3 regions of the Lysobacter sp. HA18 genome follow, and region 1 is predicted to be linked to each of the others. Evidence: predicted binding sites of a transcription regulator. Region 1 holds the regulator's gene; each other region holds the start of a gene.
The links. The regulator FliA, encoded in region 1, starts transcription of late flagellar genes. The targets are predictions, from matches to a motif close to TAAAGTTTNNCNNNCNNNGGCCGATAA.
Positions count from the first base shown of each region.

Region 2: a site for FliA is predicted at 5,291-5,317, ahead of ACVWWW_RS00300 (methyl-accepting chemotaxis protein). Genes of this name have one in related genera too.
Region 3: a site for FliA is predicted at 5,998-6,024, ahead of ACVWWW_RS08375 (HD-GYP domain-containing protein). Genes of this name have one in related genera too.

Region 1 covers NZ_JBSRZL010000001.1:2,571,779-2,579,485, forward strand. Annotated here, with positions in the region: gene ACVWWW_RS12690 (AAA family ATPase) at 1-1,166, shown strand, start outside; gene ACVWWW_RS12695 (MinD/ParA family protein) at 1,153-2,031, shown strand; gene ACVWWW_RS12700 (RNA polymerase sigma factor FliA) at 2,034-2,807, shown strand; gene cheY (chemotaxis response regulator CheY) at 3,009-3,401, shown strand; gene ACVWWW_RS12710 (protein phosphatase CheZ) at 3,398-4,018, shown strand; gene ACVWWW_RS12715 (chemotaxis protein CheA) at 4,055-5,848, shown strand; gene ACVWWW_RS12720 (metalloregulator ArsR/SmtB family transcription factor) at 5,999-6,319, shown strand; gene ACVWWW_RS12725 (DUF2867 domain-containing protein) at 6,329-7,684, shown strand; gene ACVWWW_RS12730 (DUF4166 domain-containing protein) at 7,681-7,707, shown strand, end outside.
Region 2 covers NZ_JBSRZL010000001.1:66,207-73,913, reverse strand. Annotated here, with positions in the region: gene egtD (L-histidine N(alpha)-methyltransferase) at 1-964, shown strand, start outside; gene ACVWWW_RS00320 (NAD(P)/FAD-dependent oxidoreductase) at 961-1,959, shown strand; gene ACVWWW_RS00315 (TCR/Tet family MFS transporter) at 2,017-3,273, shown strand; gene ACVWWW_RS00310 (DNA topoisomerase IB) at 3,329-4,525, shown strand; gene ACVWWW_RS00305 (GAF domain-containing protein) at 4,608-5,159, opposite strand; gene ACVWWW_RS00300 (methyl-accepting chemotaxis protein) at 5,381-7,333, shown strand; gene ACVWWW_RS00295 (I78 family peptidase inhibitor) at 7,337-7,651, opposite strand.
Region 3 covers NZ_JBSRZL010000001.1:1,655,591-1,663,297, reverse strand. Annotated here, with positions in the region: gene ACVWWW_RS08385 (alpha-2-macroglobulin family protein) at 1-3,212, opposite strand, end outside; gene ACVWWW_RS08380 (bifunctional diguanylate cyclase/phosphodiesterase) at 3,301-4,608, opposite strand; gene ACVWWW_RS08375 (HD-GYP domain-containing protein) at 4,612-5,877, opposite strand; partial or broken gene gyrA (DNA gyrase subunit A) at 6,139-7,707, opposite strand, start outside.

The DNA of each region.
Region 1 (7,707 bases):
CGGCGCCGGTCGCAGTGCAGCCCGCACCGATCATCGAAACCATCGTTGCGACGCCGGCTCCGGTCGCCGCGCCGACCTTCGCGGAACTCGTCACCACCGCGCCGGTCGCTGCAACGATCCAGCCGCAGACCTACGTCGATGCCTTCGACCCGCTGGCCGAGATGGCCGCGGTGCAGGCGCCGGCTCCGGTCGTCGCGCAGGCGCAGATCGTCACCGTCGCCGCGCCGCCGACGCTGCAGCTGGTCGTCAATCAATCCGAAGACCCGACCATCGTTGCCATGCGCAACGAGCTGAGCTCGATGCGCCAGATGATCGAGCGCCAGATGGGCCAGTTCGGTCTCGAGCGCCTGCGCGGTTCGCCGGCGCGCGCACTCGCGTTCGAAACGCTGCAGGCCTACGGCATCGACGACACGCTCGCGCAGTCCATCGCGCAGCGTATCGATCCCAAGCTCGAACCGGCGAAGGTGAAGGCACCGCTGCTCGCGGAACTCGCGCGCATGCTCACCATCGCGCGTTCGGAACCGCTCGAAGACGGCGGCGTGTTCGCGCTGATCGGCCCGACCGGCGCCGGCAAGACGACCACGCTCGCCAAACTCGCCGCACGTTTCGCGCAGCGCCACCGCGCACGCGACGTCGCACTCGTCACCACCGATGTCGAACGCCCCGGCGCACGCGAACAGCTGCACGCGCTCGGTCGCAAGCTCGGCATCACCGTCTGCGAAGCCGAAGGCCCCGAAGGCCTGACCGACGCGCTCGACCAGCTTGTCGACTATCCGCTCGTGCTCGTCGACACCGCGGGTTACGCGGCGCGCGACAAGGCGCTGCTCAGCCAGGTCACGTGGCTGCGTGCGACGCGCAACCTGCGTTCGCTGCTGGTGCTGCCGGCCAACCTGCAACAGCAGGACATGTCCGAAGCCGTGCGTCGCTATCGCATGGCCGCGCCTGAAGCCGTCGTGCTGACCAAGCTCGATGAAACCGGACGCCTCGGCAGCGCGATTTCCGTCGCGATCAAGCATGGCCTGCCCCTTGCATATACGACGGCAGGCCAGCAGGTGCCGGCCGACCTCGAAGCCGCGGATGCGTCGCGACTCGTGCTCCAGATCGAAAAACTCCGTCGCGCCGCCGACAACCCGCTCGCCACCGAGGAACGCCATGTCGTCGCCTGATCCCATCGCCGCCACGCGCATGGCCACGCCCGCCAACGACGCCGCCGGCCCGGTGCGCGTCATCGCCGTTGCCAGTGGCAAGGGCGGCGTCGGCAAGACCTCGGTGTCGGTGAACCTCGCGATGAGCCTGCAGAACGCCGGCCACCGCGCACTGCTCCTCGATACCGACCTCGGCCTCGCGAATGTCGACGTGATGCTCGGCCTGTCGCCGCGCTTCACGCTCAGCGACGTGTTCGCCGGCCGTTGCGAACTCGCCGACACGCTGATCGAAGGCCCGAACGGACTTCTCGTCGTGCCGGCCGCCAGCGGCAAGCGTCACATGACCGAACTCACGCCGGCGCAGCACATCGGGCTGGTGCATGCGTTCTCGCAACTCGATGCACCGATCGACGTGATGGTGGTCGACAACGCCGCCGGCATCGCCGACAGCGTGCTGACCTTCTGCCAGGCCGCGCAGGACGTGATCGTTGTTGTGTGCGACGAACCCGCGTCGGTCACCGATGCGTACGCGCTCATCAAGGTGCTGAGCCGCGAGCGCGGCCTCACCCGCGTGCAGGTGCTCGCGAACCAGGTCGGTCATCCGTCCGAAGGTCGCCAGCTGTACGACAAGCTCGAACGCGTGACGTCGAAGTTCCTCGACGTGACGCTCAACTATCTCGGCGCGATCCCGCGCGATGAATGGCTGCGACGCGCGATCCAGCGCCAGGAGGCCGTCGTCGACGCCTTCCCGGCCGCGCCGTCGTCGATGGCCTTCCGCGAGATCGCCAAGCGCGCCGGCCAGTGGCAGACCCCTGCCGGCCCGCGCGGCCACGTGGAGTTCTTCATGGAACGACTCATCCCCACAGCGCGGAGTGCGACGGCATGAGCATGACGGCGACCGCAGTGAAAGCGAATCAATACAAGCAGACGCGCACCGCGAGCGATGGCTTCGATGCCACCGCGGTGGTCGTGCGCCACGGCGAACTGGTGCGTCGCATCGCCCATCACCTTGCCGCGCGTCTGCCGGCGAGCGTGGAGGTCGACGATCTCATCCAGGCGGGCATGCTCGGCCTGATCGAGGCCGCCAAGAATTTCCAGGCCGACCAGGGCGCGGCGTTCGAGACGTACGCCTCGATCCGCATCCGCGGTTCGATGATCGACGAGATCCGTCGTGGCGACTGGGTGCCGCGCAGCGTGCACCGCCGCTACCGCGACGTGGTATCGGCGACGCGCCAGGTCGAACAGGCCAATGGCCGCGCGGCCAATTCGTCGGAGATCGCCGAGGTGCTCGGCGTGTCGGTCGACGACTACCACCACATGCTCGAGGACGCCTCGCGCGGCCAGCTGCTTTCGCTGGACGAGCAGATGGACGACTTCGACGGCGAACCGCGGCTTGCGGCCAGCTGCAACGTCACGCCCGCGCGCGAACTCGAACACACCGTGTTCCGCCAGGCGCTCGGCGAAGCGATCGGCAACCTGCCCGAGCGCGAGCAGCTGGTGCTGTCGCTGTACTACGAGCAGGAAATGAACCTGCGCGAGATCGGCGCGGTGCTGGGCATCAGCGAATCGCGCGTCTGCCAGATCCATGGCCAGGCGATGCTGCGCCTGCGCGGTCGCCTCGGCGATTGGCGCGATACGGCGGCGGAGCACGTCGAGGCGTGATGTAGCGCGGGTGCGCGAGCACCCGTCAGCATTGCGGCGCATCTACCGGGGTCGACATTGCGACATGTGATGCGCGTCGCACACGTGTTGTGTCCCGCGTTGTGACGCGCTGCGATTTTCTCGCTTCTGAATTTCAGCGCGGCGCCTCAAGAACGCGCTCGCCACGCCGATAGCTCACCTAGGAACGCCCGGAACCCGTCCATGGACAAGAACATCAAGATTCTCATCGTCGACGACTTCTCGACGATGCGCCGTATCGTCAAGAACCTGCTCAACGATCTCGGCTTCTTCGACACCACCGAAGCCGAAGACGGCAACAGCGCGCTCGTCGAGCTGCGCAAGGCCAAGTTCGATCTCATCATCACCGACTGGAACATGCCGGGCATGCCGGGCATCGACCTGCTCAAGAATGTGCGCGCCGATGCGGCGCTGCAGAAGATTCCGGTGCTGATGGTCACCGCCGAAGCCAAGCGCGAGCAGATCATCGAAGCCGCGCAGGCCGGCGTGAACGGTTACGTCATCAAGCCGTTCACCGCGGCGGTGCTGCAGGACAAGCTCGCCAAGATCTTCGAGCGCATCGAGGCCGCGGCATGAACGCGGCCGCCGCCGTCGTTTCCCCCGAACGCGACGCCATCGTCGAAACGCTGCAGTCCGCACTGCGCTCGCTGGAAAGCGGCGACGATGCGGGCTGTCGCGCTGCGATCGACGGCCTCGTCTCGTGGCGCACGCAGCCGCTGGTGCAGGGCCTCGTGCGGCTTGCGCGCGAGCTGTCCGTTGCGCTGGGTGATGACGGTCGCGGCACCGGCGCGGCTTCGCTGCCGGACGCGTGCTCGCGTCTCGAGCATGTCGTGCAGCTCACCGAGTCCTCGAGCATGCGCACGCTCGATCTGATCGACGAATGCGGTCGACTGCTGAGCGCGCTGCCCGAACCGCAGACCGATGCGCAGCGTGAAGCGCTGGCCGGCCTTCGTTCGCGTTTCTCCGAGATGTCGCTCGCGCAGGGTTACCAGGACCTCACCGGACAGATCATCGTGCGCGTGGTCGAACTCGTGCGCGCGGTGCATGCGGGCCTTGGCGATATCGTCGGCACGCAGCACGAGCCGCTGCATCTTCATTCCAATCGCGGCCACGGCCCGGCGATCGCCGGCGTCGATCCCACGCCCGCCACGCAGGACAACGCCGACGAGCTGCTGTCCGCGCTGGGCCTTTGATTCCAGGGACCTGACGTCATGAGCGGAAGCGACGGCATGACCGAGATCTGCGCGGACTTCCTCGTCGAAGCCCGCGAGATCGTCGAACAGCTCGGCGAACAGATGGTCGTGCTCGAGCGCGCGCCGGAAGATCGCGACGCGCTAAACACCGTCTTCCGTGGTTTCCACACCATCAAGGGCGGCGCGGGCTTCCTCGACTTCCCGCCGATGGTGACGCTGTGCCACGCCGTCGAGGATCGCCTCGACGTCGCGCGCAACGGCTCGATGCCGCTCGACGGTTTCGCGTTCGACGGCGCGCAGCAGGCGATCGACCTGCTCGCCGACATGCTCGAATGCGTCGCGCAGGGCCGTCCGCTGCCGACCGTGCCGCAAATCCTCATCGACAGCATGCATGTCGACGGGCATGGCCACGACAGCGCGCATGCAGCGGCCGCACCTGTCGTCGCCGCAAGCGATCTTCCCGACAATCTCGACGAGCTCGATTTCGATTCGCTGCTCGACGCGTTTCACGGCAAAGGGGCGCTTCCCGGCGCCGTGGTGGTGTCCGAAGCACCGCCGCCGGCAGCGGTCGCCCCCGCGCCTTCTCCCACGCAGGTCGCGCGTCCCGAGCCAACGACTGGCGGACGTCGCAGCCCGGCCGCGAACGACGCCGGTGAAACTACCGTGCGCGTCGACGTGCGTCGTCTCGACGCGATGGTGAACCTCGTCGGCGAACTCGTGCTCGCGCGCAATCGCCTGAAGACGATCCGCCCGCGCCTGCGCGACGAAGACCTCGACCGCGCCGTCACCGTGCTCGATGCCGCGACCAGCCGCCTGCAGTCGGCGGTGATGATGGCGCGCATGCAGCCGGTCGGCCGCGTGTTCTCGCGCTTCCCGAAACTTGCGCGCGATGTCGCGCGACAGGTGCAGAAGACGGTCGAGCTCGAGGTCATCGGCGCGGAAACCGAACTCGATCGCAACCTCGTCGAAGCGCTGTCCGATCCGCTGGTGCACCTGGTGCGCAACGCGATCGACCACGGCATCGAATCGCCTGAAGTGCGTCGCATCGCCGGCAAGAACGAGCAGGGCAACGTGCGTCTTTCCGCGCAGCAGGAAGGCGATCACGTCATGATCGAAGTGCGCGACGACGGCGCCGGCATCGACCCCGACAAGATCCGCGACAGCGCGATCCGCAAAGGCCTGATCGAGCCGGAAGCCGCCGCGCGCCTGACGTCCGACGAATGCCTGCAGCTGATCTTCCTGCCGGGTTTCTCGACCAAGACCGAAGTCAGCGATCTTTCCGGACGCGGCGTCGGCATGGACGTCGTGCAGAGCAAGATCCGTGAACTCTCCGGCACCGTGCACATCCAGTCCGAAGTCGGACGCGGCACGCGCATGGCGATCAAGGTGCCGCTGACGCTCGCGATCCTGCCGACGCTGCTCGTCGAGATCGAAGGCGACGTGTATGCGCTTCCGCTGGTGCGCGTCGTCGAAGTGCTCGCACACCACGGCGGCAACGCGATGTGGATCGATGGCCAGAGCGTGCTTGATCTACGCGAGCAACCCACGCCCGTGCTCGACCTGCGCGCATGGCTCGGCCTCGACGCCGCACCACAGGGCGCGTCCACCGGCGTCGTACTGCAGGCCGGCGAACAGCGCTTCGTGCTGATCGTCGACCGCGTCCGCGGCCGCGAGGAAGTGGTCATCAAGGCCCTACCCCGCACCCTGCGCGGCCTGGCCGGCTACGCGGGCGCAAGCCTCATCGGCGACGGCCGCATGGCCCTGATCCTCGACGTCGATACGCTGCACGAAACGGGTGTGCGCACGCGGCGGGCGGTGGTGAACGGCTGATCGTTCGCAGCCGCACGCAGATATCGGAAGCCCGCGGAGACGCGGGCTTCGTCGTTTTCGACCGGTCGTCGGCGCACGTGCGGACGTGCTTGACCAGCTCCACGTGCGCCGGGTAAATAGTTAACGTCTTAATTAACTATAGGTGCCGCCGTGGATCGCGTCTTCGAAGCCATCGCGTCGTCCGCCCGACGGAAGATCCTCGCCTATCTCAACGAGGGCGAACTGACGGCCGGCGAGATCGGCGAGCGGTTCGACTTCAGCAAGCCGGCGCTGTCGAGCCACCTGCGCATCCTCGAGGACGCCGGGCTGATCCAGCGCGAAAAGCGCGGCCAGTTCGTTTACTTCCGGCTTGTGCCTGAGCACCTCACGAACACGTTGTTCGCGTGGGCCGCCGAGGTGTGTCCCGTTGCCGGGCCGCTCAAGCGCGAGAGCCGCGCCCGCGCGCGCAAGCCGAAGCCGGCCGGTACCTGAGGACATCGCATGCTCGCCCTGCCCGACCTCATCGCCACATTTCCCTCGGTTCGTTTGCCCGCACACGACGGCGGCCTCCCCATCGAAGTCGCGCTCATCACCCAACTCGGCATTGGTGCCGGGGACGCGTTGATCGAAGACGCCCGCAAGCGCCAGTCCGCGCATCCGGATTTCGTCGATGCACTGGACGAACCTTCGGCGCGAATCGGCGCGATGGACCTGTCGCGCGGCGATCCATCCACGCTGTATTCGTTCGTAGTCGGTAAGGCAGGTCATCCGTTCCATCGCCATGCCGGGCATCGCGTGTTCACCGCGATTTCGGGCAGCAGCGGCGCGCTGCTGCGGTTTTCGACCGTTGCGGACGAGACGATGCGCAACGACCCGGACGCGTTCGTACGCGCACTGCGGCAAGTGCGCATTCCTTCCGATTGCCTGTTCACCGTTCGATTCGGCGGCGGTACATGGCACCAGTTCCTGCCCGCAAACGACCGCGCGTCGAGCCCCGCGCTGTTCGCGTTGTCGTGCCACACGAATGAACTTGGCGGCGATCTGTCTTCGGACGTGCGCGCGCAGGTCGCCGCCAACATGGCCGACATTCCCTCGCTCACCGATGTGTTGCCGGCCGAAGTGCAGGCTGTCGTGCGCCGTCATCCGATCGCCTCAGTGCCGACCGTCAACCTCGCGCTGCACGCACGCCCCGGCTCACTGGCGCTTCGGGCGTGCGCTCATATCCGCGGCGCCGTTGGCCCGGTGCGCAGAACGCTGACACGGCTGCGCCCACTTCGCGGCTATCGCGCTGAACCTGCACGCACGGTCGAACACCCCATGTCTTCACCCGCGGCGCTACGTCTGGACGATGGCCTGACGCACGTGCACCACGAGGACATCGTGACGACCGCACTCGGCGCGGCGGAAGTCGACGGGCGCGGCGCATCCGCTCTCATGGGGGACCTGTTGCGTGCGTTCGTCGAGCACTCACCGGATGCGGTAAGCGCACTGATGTGGATGCGGAACGTCATGGTCGCGCCGTTCCGCCTGCGCACGTCGCGACTGGGCTGCCCGGTCTCTTCATTGCTCGGGGATGCCCCGAACAGCTTCGCGGGCTTTCCCGTGCTGGCACACGCGCGAATCGCCGGCGACGGAGTTGCCGTATTGCTCGGCGCGGACGATCGCCACCTGCGGTTCCGCACGACCGTCTCCATCATCAAAGGACCGGACGGACATGCGCGTCTTTCGATGCTGACGCGCGTGCACTGTTCCAACGTGTTCGGCCGCGCGTACATGGCCGCGATCGAAGCCGCTCATCGGCGTTACATCGCGCCCACGATGCTACGCACCGCGACCGACGCGATCGCGCGCCGATGACGGAACGCTCAGCAGGTTCCAGC
Region 2 (7,707 bases), 2.5 Mb from region 1:
CGCGGTGCAGGCGCCCGTATTGCTCGACCTACGGCCCACGCCCGACGACCTGCGCAGCGACGTGATCGCCGGGCTGTCGTCGACGCCGAAGCATCTGTCGTCGAAATACTTCTACGACGAGCGCGGGTCGCAGCTGTTCGAAGCGATCACGCAACAGCCCGAGTACGACCTCACGCGCATCGAGATCGCGCTGCTGCAGCACGTGATGCCGCAGGTGCGTGACGCCGTCGGTGCGGATGTGCACGTTGTCGAATACGGCAGCGGCAGCGGGCGCAAGACGCAGCTGCTCTTGGCGGGGCTCAACTCGCCCGTCGCGTACACGCCCGTCGAGATCTCGCGCGAAACGCTGCTCGATTCCACGCAGCGACTCGCCGACGCATTTCCCGACGTGCAGATGCTGCCGGTGTGCGCGGACTTCACCCGGCCGGTGCCGGTGCCGCCGGCTTTCATGCAGGCCGCGCGCTCGCTGGTGTTTTTCCCCGGCTCGACGCTCGGCAATTTCGACGACGCGCAGTCGCTCGACCTCATGCAGGCCATGCGCGAAACCATGGGCGACGACGGTGTCGCGCTGATCGGCCTCGATCTGGTCAAGGACGTCGCCGACATGGAAGCGGCGTACAACGATACGGCCGGCGTCACCGCGGCGTTTACGCTGAATCTTCTGACGCGGCTCAACCGCGAGCTCGGCGCCGATTTCAACGAAGCCGCATTCGCGCATCGCGCGGTGTGGTCGCCGGTGAACAGTCGCATCGAGACCAGCATCGTCAGCCGGCGCGCGCAGGTGGTGCACGTCGCAGGCCATGCCTTCGTATTCGATGCGGGCGAACCCATCGTGGTGGAGATCTCGCACAAGTACACCGATGCGTATTTCGACGATCTCGCGCGACGCGCCGGCATGCGCGTGACGCACCGCTGGAACGCACCCGGCGATCGCTTCGGCCTGCGTCTGCTCGAGGCCGCATGAGCGCGACGGACGACGTTCTCGACTGCCTGATCATCGGCGCCGGGCCCGGCGGGCTGACCGCCGCGACGTACCTCGTGCGCTATCACCGCCGCATCCTCGTGGTCGATGCGGGCAAGAGCCGCGCGCGATGGATTCCGACCAGCCATAACTGCCCGGGCTTTCCGCGTGGCGTCGCCGGCAGCACGCTGCTCCAGCAGCAGCGCGATCAGGCGACCGGTTACGGCGCGACCATCGAGGACGGTTGCATCGCGCGCCTGCATCGCGATGGCGATGTCTTCGAAGCCACGGCTGCCGACGGTCGACGCTGGCGCGCGCGCTTCGTCATCCTCGCGACCGGCATCGTCGACGTGATGCCGCCGCTGGACGATCTCGAAGACGCGATTGCTGCCGGTGCCGTGCGCCTGTGCCCGGTCTGCGACGGCTACGAAGCGAGCGACTGCCGCGTCGCGGTGTACGGGCCAGTCGACAGCACCGTCAGCCATGCACTGTTCCTGCGCACGTTCTCCGACGACGTCAGCGTGATCGCGAGCGAAGACAGGGAGGCGTCGGACGAGAGCATCGAGCAGGCCAAGCGCGCGGGCATCGACGTGCATCCGAAGCCCGCCAAGCTCGCGTTCGAGAACGGCAAGACCGTGGTGCGCGACCACGACGGCAACGCGCAGGTGTTCGACACGCTATACCCGACGCTGGGCAGCACGCCGAACGTCGACCTCGCGCGCGAACTCGGGTTGGAACTCGACGAATGCGACGAAATCGTGGTCGGCGAGGACCAGCAGACCAGCGTCGATGGCGTGTACGCAGTCGGCGACGTGGTGAGCGCGCTGAACCAGATCGCGGTCGCGGTCGGGCATGCGGCGATCGCCGCGACCAAGATCCACAACCGGCTGCCGCGCAACTGGCGCGAACGGCCCGAACTTCAGCCCGAAACGGCAACGGAGCTTCCGAGCCCGCCGGGCACGCGCGCCGCGGCGGTACCGAAGGCACAACGCGACTGACGGCAGGCGCGGCCGTGGGGCCGCGGCGCTAGACTGCGCGCCTGCTCCCAGACCCGGATTGCCGTGGACGCCCAACCGTCGCCCGCGCGCCGCGCCGCGCTCGCCTTCATCTTCGTCACCGTGCTGATCGACGTGCTGTCGTTCGGCCTGATCATTCCTGTGCTGCCGCACCTGGTGCAGAAGCTCAACGGCGGCGACATCGAGCACGCGGCCTATTGGGTCGGCCTGTTCAGCATGGTCTTCGCGGCGGTGCAGTTCCTGTCGTCGCCGATCCAGGGCGCGTTGTCGGACCGCTTCGGGCGTCGCCCGGTGATCCTGATTTCCTGCCTGGGCCTCGGGCTCGACTTCGTATTCATGGCGCTCGCGCCGACGCTGGCGTGGCTGATGGTCGGCCGCATCATTTCCGCGATCGCATCGGCGAGCTTCACTACCGCGAATGCGTACATTGCCGACGTCACGCCGCCGGACCAGCGCGGCAAGGCGTTCGGCATGATCGGCGCGGCGTTCGGGCTGGGCTTCATCATCGGCCCGGTGCTGGGCGGGCTGCTGAGCGATTACAGCCTGCGCGCGCCGTTCTGGGCCGCGGCCTGCCTGTCGCTTATCAACTTCTGCTACGGCGCGTTCGTACTGCCGGAATCGCTCGCACCGGAAAAGCGTGCGAAGCGCTTCGACTGGTCGCAGACGCGGCCGTTCGCATCGCTGGGCATGGTCCGTCGCTATCCGCAGATCACCGACCTGATCGTGATCGTGCTGCTCGCGGCATCGACGCACTACGTCTACCAGAGCACGTTCGTGCTCTACGGCGACGTGCGCTACGGCTGGGGCCCCAAGGGCGTGAGCTACGTGCTCGCGGTGGTCGGCGTGTTCAGCGTGATCGTCAATGCACTGCTGGTCGGCCGCATGATCAAGCGCTTCGGCGAACAACGCGCGATGGCGATCGGCCTCGCATGCGGCGTGATCGGTTTCGCGATCTACGGCCTCGCCGCCAAGCCGTGGATGTTCTGGCTCGGCCTGCCGATCAGTGCGCTGTGGGCGGTATCGCAACCGGCCGCGCAGGCGCTGATGACGCGCGAAGTCGGCGCCGACGTCCAGGGCCGTTTGCAGGGCGCGATCATGAGCCTCGTCAGCCTGATCGGCATCGTCGCGCCGATGACGTACGCGGCCACGTTCGGTTTCTTCATCGGCAAGAGCGCGCCGGTGTACCTGCCGGGTGCGGCGTTCTTCCTGGCAGCGACTGTGCTCGCCTGCGCATGGGTGATCGCGATGCGCCACGCGCGACGCCACGCCGCGAGCGTGGAACCCGCCACCGCCTGAACGCACGCGACCGGTTGGCGCGTCCTTGACGGGGACGTGCGGATGCTCGGTCGCCATGAGTGTTCCCGCATCCGCCGTCCCCGATGGCGCGCTCGCCGCGCGCCAGGCTGGGCTGGTCTACGTCAGCGATAACGAACCGGGCATCCGTCGCCAGAAGAAGGGCGAGGGCTTCGCCTATGTCGACGCCGACGGCGATGCAGTAACCGACGAGGACACGCTCGCGCGCATCCGGTCGCTGGCGATTCCGCCGGCCTATACCGACGTGTGGATCTGCCCGGATGCTGACGGCCATCTGCAGGCCACCGGCCGCGATGCGAAGGGCCGCAAGCAGTACCGCTACCACCCGGACTGGGCGTCGGTCCGCGGCGACGGCAAGTTCGAGCGCATCGTCGCGTTCGGCGAAGCGCTGCCCAGGCTGCGTCGCAAATTGTCGAAGGACCTCGCGCTGCCAGGGTTCCCTCGCGACAAGGTGCTGGCGATCGTGGTGTCGGTGATGGCGCGCACGCTGATCCGCGTCGGCAATGACTGCTACGCGCGCAGCAACAAATCGTTCGGACTGACCACGCTGCGCAACCGGCATGTCGGCTTCCTGCGCGGCGGCCGCGCGAAGTTCGCGTTCCGCGGCAAGTCCGGGCTCGACCACGAGATCGTGCTCGATGACGCGCAGCTGGTGAAACTGGTCAAGCGTTGCCAGCAGCTGCCGGGGCAGTCGCTGTTCCAGTACGTGGATGACGATGGCACCACGCAGCCGGTCGGTTCGTCGCAGGTCAACGACTACCTGCGCGAAGCACTCGGCGAAGCGTTTACGGCGAAAGACTTCCGCACCTGGGGCGGCACGCTCGCCGCGATCGAGAAGTTCGCCGCGATCGACGTGCCGGAGGATGCAAGCGAACGCGAACTCACGTCGATCGAGAAGCAGGTCATCTCCGAAGTCGCCGACGTGCTCGGCAATACGCCGGCTGTGTGTCGAAAGGCGTACGTCGACCCGGCGGTGCTCGAAGGCTGGCGCAGCGGGCGACTGCAGCAGATGACCGCGGGCGCACGCAATGGCCGCAGCTGGGAGCTCGCGGCGCTGCGCTTCCTGCGCGATGCGCGCAAGCGCGCCGCGTCGGCATCGCGTGCCGCGAAGAAGGCGCTGCGTACCACGCGTCGACGCACGCGCGCGACCGCGGAGAACCCGCCGCTGCGCAAGAGAACGCGTGTTCGTTCGCCGCAGACGGCCGTCACGCAGGCGAGTGCGCCGCCGGCGTAAGTGGTGTGGCAGCCGCGCGAACGCCGTCGCGCGACACCGATCACTCAGTCCCGGCGACGACCGCCGCGTCAGCTGCAGTCGCTCAGCCGCCGTGCCGTGGCAACAGGTGGAAGAGCTGCTTCGCGACGTCGTTCATGTCGGCGACCGACAGCAGCGTCGTCATTTCGCTGCGCAGGCAGTCGGCGAGGTCGCGGAAGGCATCGAGTTGCGCGGTGGACGGCGCACGCGGTTCGCGATCGATGACGCATAGCGTGCCGACCGCGAACTCGCCGGGCAGCACAATCGGGCAGCCGGCGTAGAAGCGGATGCGCGGCTCGCCGGTGACCAGCGGGTTGTCGGCGAAGCGCGCGTCCTCGCGTGCGTCGGGTACGACGAACAGCCCGTCCTGCAGGATCGTGTGGCCGCAGAACGACACCGCGCGCGGGGTGCTGCTCACCGCCAGGCCCTCGCAGCCGCGGAACCACTGCGCGTCCGGGCCGACGATGGTCACCATCGCGATCGGCGTGTCCATCACCACGCGCGCCAGCCGCGCATAACGCTGGCAGCGTTCGTCGCGCTCGGGACCGACGAAGTCCATGCGTTCGATCGCATGCACGCGGCCGGCTTCGTTGTCGGGGAAAGTGGGGGCAAGCATGGCGGCTCCGGGACGGCACGGCGGAGCACTTCACGGGCCCGCGGACAGGGCCGGTAACGGCCGCAGCGCCGGTATCTGCAGCGGCCGTGGGACGAAAGACGATCGGTCGCACGGATTGCCGATCCGCACCCTAAAGCTTTCGCTGAATGCGTCGATAGCGCGAGCGGCGACCTTCCGTACCTACGCGGATCGTCGCCTCCCTCCCCACTGGACGCCCGCCGATGTCGACTTCGCCGCAGCCCCGCAGCTTCCTCACCCACCTGCGCCTGCGTCGCCGCGACGCGCATCTGGAAGGGCGCATGGCCGCGATCGAACGCTCGCAGGCGGTGATCGAGTTCGATCTCGACGGCCACGTGCTCGATGCGAACGCCAACTTCCTCGATACGTTCGGCGTCCGCCTGGAGGACGTGCGCGGCAAGCACCACCGCATGTTCGTCGACCCGGCGATCGCCGCCGGCGACGAGTACCGCGCGTTCTGGCAGTCGCTCGCGCGCGGTGAGTTCGTGTCGGGCCAGTTCCGGCGCGTGCGCCCCGGCGGCGGCGAGGTCTGGTTGCAGGCCACGTACAACCCGCTGTTCGACGATGCCGGCCGCGCGGTGCGCGTGGTCAAGTTCGCCAGCGACATCACCGCGCAGAAGCAGCGCGACATCGACACCGGCGGCCAGATCGCCGCGATCGAGCGGTCGATGGCGGTGATCGAGTTCGAAGTGGACGGCCGCATCCTGCGCGCGAACGACAACTTCCTTGCGCTGCTGGGCTACGCCGCGGCCGACGTTACCGGCCAGCATCATTCGATGTTCGTCGACTCCGTCGAACGCACGAGCGCGGAGTACCGCGCGTTCTGGGCGTCGCTCGCGCAGGGCGACGTGCGCTCGGGCCAGTTCCGCCGGCGTACGCGTGACGGCCGCGAGGTGTGGATCGAAGCGAGCTACAACCCGATCCTCGACGCGGACGGTCGCGTCATCAAGGTGGTGAAGTTCGCCACCGACATCACTGCGCAGCGCAACCGGAACGCCGACTTCGAAAGCCAGCTGCAGGCCATCCACAAGGTGCAGGCGGTGATCGTGTTCGACCTGGGCGGCGCGGTGCTCGACGCCAACGACAATTTCCTGCGCACCATGGGCTACGCCCGCGAGGACATCGTCGGCCGCCACCATTCCATGTTCGTGCCGGCGGCCGACCGCGAAGGCAAGGCGTATCGCGAGTTCTGGGCGCGGCTCGGGCGCGGCGAAGCCGACAGCGGCCGCTATGAGCGCCGCACGCGCGACGGACGCGCGGTCTGGTTGCAGGCCAGCTACAACCCCATCCTCGACGGCGCCGGCCGCGCCTACAAGATCGTCAAGTACGCGACCGACGTGACCGAACAGGTGCAGTTCGCGAACGACCTGCAGATCCTGGTCAAGCGCGTCGAGACGTTCTCGCAGTCGATCACGGCGGGCGCGGGCGAGATTGCACTCGGCAACGACGACCTCGCGCGCCGTACCGAACAGCAGGCCGCCGCGCTCGAGGAGACCGCCGCCGCACTCGGTCGCATCGCTGCGTCGGTGGACGAGACGGCAAGCAACGCGCAGTCGGCCGACACGCTTGCTGTCGGCATGTCCAGCGCCGCGCGCGATGGCCATGCGGCGGTCGACCGCATGACCGCGACGATGCAGCGCATCCGCGAGTCGAGCAGCCGCGTGATGGACGTGCTTGCGGTCATCGATGGCATCGCATTCCAGACCAACATCCTGGCGCTGAACGCAGCGGTTGAAGCGGCGCGCGCGGGCGACCGCGGCCGCGGTTTTGCTGTCGTTGCATCGGAAGTGCGCGCGCTTGCGCAGCGCTGCGTCGCATCGGCCAAGGACATCAAGCGCATGCTCGGCGAGTCGGGCGAAGCGGTGGCCGAAGGCGGCGTGCGCGTGACCGAAGCCGATCGCGCGATGCGCGCCATCCTCGAAGCGGTGACGCGCAGCACGCAGCTCATCGCCTCGATCAGCGAAGCCACGCGCGCACAGGATCACGGCATGCGCGAGATCAACGCCGCGCTGCGCGGACTCGAGGAAACCACGCAGCAGAATGCGGCGCTGGTGGAGGAAGTCAGCGCGGCGTCGGCGTCGCTGGACAACGTCGCCGCCGAACTGCAGGGCGCGATGGTCGGCTTCGCTGCCGGCCGCGTGGCTATGTCGAACTGAAAATCAGCCGCAGGCGATGCGCGTGATTACGTTCGACGCGTCGACATACACGTTCAAGCGGCCTTCGATGTATTCCATCGTCACCGCCTGGTTCGGCTTGAGCACGCGCGCGGTCTGCGCGCCGGCACGCTGGCGCGCAGTCTCGACGTTCTGCGGCGTCGCCGGCTGGCCGACCAGCGACTGCGCGGCGTCACCATTGCATTGCGTGGCCGCGGGCGGCATCGGATCGGACATGGGCGGCGCCTCGGGCGTCGTGGTGCAGGCGGCGAGGGCGACGACGAGCGACAGCAGCGCGGTCGTGCGGACGGTGGCGGTCATGCGGACTCCAGCGGTCGAGCGGAACCGCAAGACTGCCGCCTCGAGCATAAGGCCGC
Region 3 (7,707 bases), 920 kb from region 1:
GAGACCTTCTGTTCGGGTGCGAGCGTCAGGTTGCGTGCGCCGTCGACGATCGCAAGCGGCCCGGTCGTATCGACATTGACGCGGAACGTGCCGGCGCGCCCCGTGAAGTTCTGCACGTCCAGCGTGACGCGGCTGGTGTCGTTCGGCGCGAGCACGCGCGGCATGCTGGGCTCGGCGAGGATCGGTGCGCGGATGATGCTTTCCTTCGCAACGCTGCCGTACTTGTTGGCGGAATACACGACGGCCGACACGCGTAACGTGCCGTTGAAGTCGGGCACCGGCACGCGCAGATGCGCGATGCCCTTGGAGTCGAGCGCAACGGGTCCGGCGAAGAGATCGACCGTCTGTACGTGCGCGGTTGGACGTCGCGCCTGCGGCAGCGCGGGCAATGCCATGTCGCCGCCGAACTTCAGGTGCGCGGTCCCGCCTTCGAAACTCTCAATCACGCGCCCGTAGATGTCGTACGCATCGACACCGAGGCGACGCTGCGCGAAGAAATGCTTGGCGGCGTCCGGCACCGGGAACTGCGTGATGTTGAGGATGCCGACGTCAACCGCGGACACCACGACGTTTGCGCGTTGCCCCGCGAGCTGCGGCACCGCGATGGTCACCGGCAGGTCGCGCTCGGGGCGCATCTTCTCGGGCACGGAGATGCCGACGGCGACGCGACGATCGCGACGGTCCATCGGCACGAACGCAACACCCACCGCACGCGCCGGCGTCACCTTGCTCGACGCACTGCCGCCACGGAAAACCAACGCGGTCACATAGACGTCGTGCCGCTCCCAGTCCTTGGTCACCGGGATCTCGAACGTGCTGCCGGCTTTAACGTCGACCGACTGCACGTACAGCATGTGGTCCGACTCGACGATGAGCAGGCCGCGGCCGGGATTCGGCGGCGTCACCGTCACCTTCAGCGTGTCGCCGGCGCGATAACCGGTTTTGTCGAGCGCGAGCTTGACCTTGTCGGGCCGCGCGTCGAGGCCGCGGTTTTCGTCGTTCCAGCTCCAGCCGGCCGTGAACGGATAGCGCGACGTCAGCTTCGTCTGCGGGTCGTAGACGTCGATGCGGTAATCGCCCCACTCCACCGGGAAATCGACGCTCGCCGCGTCGTTGCCGATATCGACGTTGCGCGTCTGCACGTTCTCGAATCGACGGGTGAACGCGTAGTCCCAGCCGTTGTCCTCGTCGTAATCCCAGTGGTAGTCGCGACGTTCGCGCACCAGCGTGACGCGCATCCCTGTCGCCGGCCGCGGACGACCCTGCGCGTCCATGCGAACTACTTGGAAGCGCGCATTCGAATTCGCGTTCGCGCCGTCGCCGGGATCGAACATCGGACGCACGCCGACCAGTGCATCCGCCGGCCACATCACGCGCTTGACGCTGCGATTGACGGTGCGGCCGCCGGTTTCGTACACGCTGCCGCTCAGCATCAAGGCGATCGGCGAGACGGGCTTCGCTTCCTTCGGCAATGGAACATCGACGTCGAACCGCCCGTTCGGATCGAGCGTGGTATCGACGACGTCTTCGGCCTTGTCCGGCAGCTGCAGCGTGGCGTCGCCGAAGAAGTAACCGGGCAACTGTTCGAGCGGATGCTGTTCGACCGCGATCGCGAGCCGCGCGGTGAAACGGTTGCCCGCCGCGGGCGCGCCGTAGAGGTAGTCGCTCTGCACGTGCAGCTTCAGCGGCTGACCAGGCGCCACCACGGGCTGGGCGCTCAGGTCGAGCTTCAGTCGTTCCGGCAGGAACTCTTCGACGCGCAGCGCCATGCCCTGCACCGCTTCCTTGCTGCCCGGATCGGTGCGGAACTCGATGCGCCAGCGCCCGGTCGGCGCGTCCTCGGGAATCAGCTGGTCCTGGCGCACATAGCCCTGAGCATCCGGCTGCAGGCGCGACTCGATCAGCGTCTTGCCATCGGGTTGCACGTAGCGCACGTACACGGGCTGCGCCGTCTTTCCGGCAGCGATCGCGACCGGGTTGCCGTCGTGGTCGCGCAGTAGCGCGGACAGATGCACCGTCTCGCCGGGGCGATACAGGTCGCGACCAGCCCAGGCGAACACGTCGAACCAAGCCTGCTCGCGGCCCGCGACGGCGAACTCCGACAGATCGAGCGCCGGCTGGTTGAACGGCAGCATCGTGACGTCGCTGCCGTGGCGCGCGATCAGCACGTGCGCGGCGTCGAGCTTGTAGTCGAGCAGCGCATTGCCATTACCGTCGGTCGTGCCCTTGAACACCGGGTTGCCCGACGCATCGAGCACGCGCAGGTCGACGCCGCCGGTGCCCGAGCCGTCGAGCAGCGATGCGGTGTGCACGAACAGGCGATCCTTGTAGGCACGCACGTGCAGGCCGAGGTCGCTGACCGTGAAGAATGCAGTCTCGAAGTCGTCCTTGAACGCGCCGGCGCGCTTCATCACCGCGAAGTACAGGCCGGGTTGCTGCAGCTCCTTGATGTCCTGGATCGGCAGGTAGGTGAGCACGCGCTCGTTGGCCTTGCCGCCGAGCACGAACCGGTTGACGTACACGGGGTCGGCAATGCGCGACAGCGCCGCGTGCTCCTTGCCGTCGTTGTCGAGATCCCAGCTGCCGCGACGCCCGCCGCGCTGGTACTCGGCGAAGAACTTCGGCAGCTCGCCGTCGCGCACGCGCAGGAATTCGACGTCGACTTCCGGCACGTTGATCGATACCACCGGCAGGCCGCGGCTTTCCCGCGCTGGCAGCACGCTGCCCTGCGATGCGAAACCGACCACCGGATCGAGCGGGCCCGTGTAGACCTTGCGTTCGATCTGGTTGCCGATGCGGCTGCCGTCCGCGGCGGTCATGCCGGGGTACGCGATGACGACGTAATGCCGGCTCGCCTCGACGTGCGGGAAGCGAAGGATCTTCGCGCCTTCGTCCAACACCCAGCCGCCGTCGATGCGCCCGCCCTTGTCGTCGCGCACGACGATCAGGCGGTCGAACTCCTGCGTCGGCGCGAGCGGTCGACTGAACTCGACCGCGATGGCCAGCTCGTCGCCGGACTTGTCGGGGTAGACCGAGGCGATGCCGAACTCGCCCGCGGCAACGCGCTTGGCGTGGATCGCCTCGCCGCCGGGTGTCGGCAGTTCGCCGTCGGTATCGCGTTTGCACGAGCCGATGCCAAGAGCCAGGATGACGAACATCACGATCATCGCGCCGATGCGGCGCGAGGCTGCGGATCCGTCCGCCCGTTGCATGCGTGGCATGCGTGCCCCCTCGAGAATGCACGCAGTATAGGCATCCGCCGACGCGCGAAATCGCATGCCGACGGACGGCTGCAACGTGTCAGTCGGCGGGAGAAACCGGTTGTTTCGGGTGCTCGCCGAGCCAGCGCACCAGGTCCGCCGGCGGCATCGGCTTGGCGAACAGATAGCCCTGCAGGACGTCGCAGCCGAGCTCGGTCAGGTGGTCGCGCGTGGCCTCGTCTTCCACGCCTTCAGCCGCGACGGTCAGGCCAAAGCGATGCGCCAGGTCGACCACGAAACGGATGATGTCGGCGCACGACGGATCGGTCGCGAGTTCGGTGACGAACGAGCGATCGATCTTCAACTCGTCGGCCGGGATGTTGCGGAAGTACGACAGGCACGAGTAGCCGGTGCCGAAGTCGTCGATCGAAATGCGCGCGCCGAGCGCACGAATGCGTTCGAGCACCGGGAACGCGAGGCGCGCATCCATCAGCGAGCTTTCGGTGATCTCCACGACGAGCTGCACGCCGTCGCCCCAAAGGCGCAATGCGTTCTCGATGAGTTCGGGAAGGTCCGGCTCGGTCGCGAGCATGCCGGGAATATTGATTGACACCGTCGGCGGGCCGGACGGGAACTTCCATTGCGACGCCTGCCGCAGCGCGGTGTTCAGCGCCCACACCGTGAGCTTCTTGATGTGCCCGATGCGTTCGGCGACGGGAATGAACACCGACGGCGGCACCATGCCGCGCGTGCGGCTGTTCCATCGCATCAATGCTTCGGCGCCGACGGGTACCAGCGAGCCGGCGCCGAGTATCGGCTGGAAATTCAACGACAATTCGCCGCGCTCGATCGCGCCGCCGAGCTGCACTTCGAGGTCCCACTGATCCGAGATGTCGACGTCGCCCGCCGTGTCCGGCGCGGACATGTAGCGAACCCCCGCACGTCGCGCACGCGACAGCGCGGCTTCGGCGCGGCGCAGCAGGAACTCGGGATGCGTTGCGTGGCGCGGCGCCATGGCAATGCCGACCGTCACCGGCACATGCAATTCCGCCTGCCCTTCGCGCATGGGTCGCGCGAGCAGGCGGAACAACTTCTGCACGGCCAGTTCGACATGCCCGGCATTCATCATGCCGGTGAGGATCAGCGCGAAGCGGTTGTCGCCGATGCGCGCAGCGTAGTCCTGCGGACGTGTAACGAATTCGAGTTGGCGTGCAAGATGGTTGAGCAGCCGGTCGCCCGTGGCAAACCCATGCACGCCATTGATCTGCGCGAAGCCGTCGATATCGATGATGAGCAGCGCCATCGCGATGCGCTTGTCGGACGCATGCACGACGTGCCGACCGAGCAACGGCAGGAACCCGCGTCGATCGCGCAGACCGGTTACTTCATCGTTGTTTGCCGCGAGCACGCGTCAGTCCAGGAACAGCGCGGCGCGGTCGATGCCGTAGGCGCCGGCCGGCAGTCCGCCGCGCACGTTCAAGGGCGCGCCGTCAGCGTCGGTCGCTACTTCGGCGAGGTCGATAAGCCGGAATTCCGCGAGCGGTTGCTTGTCGGGCGCGAGGATCAGCATCACCGATGGGCGCAGGCGCTTGAGCGTGTTGACTGACATGACCACACCGACGGACCCATCGGAAAGCTCGATCAGGGTGCCCGTCGGATACACGCCGCAGGTGCGGATGAACTGTTCGACGAGTTCGGACTGGAACAGGCGGTCGCGCGTCTCGTACAGCTCCATCACCGCTTCGTGCGGCGATCGTGCGCGTGCATACGGACGTTGGCTGACCATCGCGTCGTAACTGTCGACCATGCCGGCGATGCGCGCGAACATCGGGATCGATGCGCCCTGCAGGCCGCGCGGATAACCCGAGCCGTCGTGTCGCTCGTGATGGTTTTCGACGATCTGGTGGACGATGGGCGACAGGCCCGGTGTCTCCTCCATGATGCTGCGGCTTTCGCGGACATGTCCGCGCAGGCGCTGCAGGTCGTCGTCGTCGATCGCTTCAGTCTTGGTGAGCAGCGAATCGGGCAGGCGCACCTTGCCGACGTCGCACAGCAACGCGCCGAGCGCGAGATCGCGCAGGTCGTCGCGCTCGAGGCCGAGGTGTCGGCCGAACGCCGCCGCCCAGATCGAACAGGCGATGCCGTGCTGGTAGACGTAGTCGCCCTTGCGGCGCATTTCCATCACCCACGGCAACGCGGTCGGGTTGCGGGTGATCGAGTCGAGCATGGTGTCGACGCCTTCGCGCAGCTTGTCGGCGTCGAGCTTTCCGCCGCTGCGCAGGCCGTCGATGACGTCGCGCACGCCGGCTTCGAGCGTTTCATGCGCCTTCTCGGCGGCGGCGGTTTCGGCGCCGAACACGCGGGACAGGATCGAGCGCATCGGTCCTTTCGTTGCCGATGGCGACGCAGCCTCGGGCGCGGCCGCCGGAGAGTCGCCGTCGAAGATGACGAACTGCGGCGACGGCGCCTTGCCGCGCGCGATGTCGACGCGCACTTCCTTGCACATCGCCTTCAGGCGACGCAGCTCGTCTTCGGTGTCGACCAGCAGGCCTTCGAAGGCGAAGCCGCTGCCGAGCCACGGGCGATCGAGTTCGCTGACGAACATGCCGCGCTCGAGGCCCGCCGTGGTGATGCGCAGTTCCTGGCGAAAATCCGTCGTCGCCGTTGCGCCGTTCATCGTGCCGTGGCTCCGTCAGGGCGCACGCGGCCGGCGGCGCGTATAGCGACGTCAGTCAGGACTCGGCGGCATGGGGCGGTCAGGTGGCGCATTCGCGATCGATAGGAGCGTCTCGAAGGCCTAACGGCCGGGACCGCTCAAGCTTGACCCCCGTCGCGCTTCCGGGGCGCTGAAACGTTCATCGGGGTGCCCGTTTGCCGACGGGCGGCGCAAACGAAAACGCCGACCCGGAGGTCGGCGTTTCGTGGCAAGAATCCGCGATCAGGCGACGGGTTCGTCGTCCGCCGCGTCGTCAGGCGCGATGGCGTCGAGGTCATGGCCGGCGACGTTCATGACGTGCCGATCGATCGTCGGATCGGTGCCCTCCTCCGTCGGCACGACCGCGCCGGTCAGCATCTCGTCCTCTTCCTCAAGCGACACGTCGACGCGCTCGATCGCCTGCAGCGATTCTTCCGCGCCGAGTTTGATCAGCGTGACGCCCTGCGTGTTGCGGCTGACCTGCGAGATCTCCGACGCACGCGTGCGCACCAGCGTGCCGCGGTCGGAAATCAGCAGCACCTCGTGGTGGTCGCTGAGCTGGATCGCGCCGACGAGCTCGCCGTTGCGGTCCGTCGTCTTCAGCGCGATCACGCCCTGGATGCCGCGACCCTTGCACGGGTATTCCTCGAGCGGCGTGCGCTTGCCATAGCCGTGCTCGCTGGCGGTCAGCACGTCGCCGTCGCCATCGACCACGATCAGGCTGACGACGCGCGCACCGTCGGTGCCCTCTTCGCCCTCGGCCAGCCGCATGCCGCGTACGCCGGTCGCGGTACGACCCATCGGGCGTACCTCGGACTCCGAGAAACGCACGGCCTTGCCGTTGCTCGCGAACAGCATGATGTCGCGCGTGCCGTCGGTGAGCTCGGCGTTGACCAGCGCGTCGCCGTCGTCGAGCGAGATCGCGATCTTGCCGCGCTGCAGGCGGAACGAGAACTCGGTGAGCGGCGTCTTCTTGACCGTGCCGTTGCGCGTCGCGAAGAACACGAACTTGCCCTCGGTGTATTCACGCACCGGCACCACGGCCTGCACCTGCTCGCCGGCTTCCAGCGGAATCCAGTTGATGATCGGACGGCCACGCGAAGTGGCACCGGCTTCCGGCAACTGATGCACCGGCAGCCAGAACACGCGGCCAGTGCTCGTAAACGTCAGCAGCGTGTCGTGCGTGTTCACCAGCCACAGCTGGTCGATGAAATCCTCGTCCTTGGTCTTGGCCGCATTACGACCTCGACCACCGCGCTTCTGCGCGCGATACGCGGCGACCGGCTGGCGCTTGGCGTAGCCCGAATGCGACAGCGTGACCACAACGTCTTCCGGCGCGATGAGGTCGAGGATGTCGAAATCCTCTTCGCTCGGACGGATTTCGCTGCGACGCGCGTCGCCGAACTCGGCCTTGAGGTCGAGCAGTTCGGTGCGGATCACTTCGCGCAGGCGATCGGGATTCACGAGGATCTCGATCAGGCCGCGGATCGTTTCGAGCAGCGCGCGGTATTCGTCGGTGAGCTTTTCCTGCTCAAGCCCGGTGAGGCGATGCAGGCGCATCTCGAGGATCTGCTGCGCCTGCGTTTCGGTGAGCTGATAACGCTGCGCGCCATTCTCGTCGAGCAGGCCGACGCCGTTGGGCAGGTCGTCTGGACGCGACGCATCGGCGCCCGCCGACGCCAGCAGCGCGCTGACCAGGCCCGGCTCCCACGTGCGGGCAAGCATGCGCTCGCGCGCCTCGACCGGATTCGCCGACGTCTTGATCAGCTCGATCATCTCGTCGATGTTCGCGAGCGCGACCGTCAGGCCTTC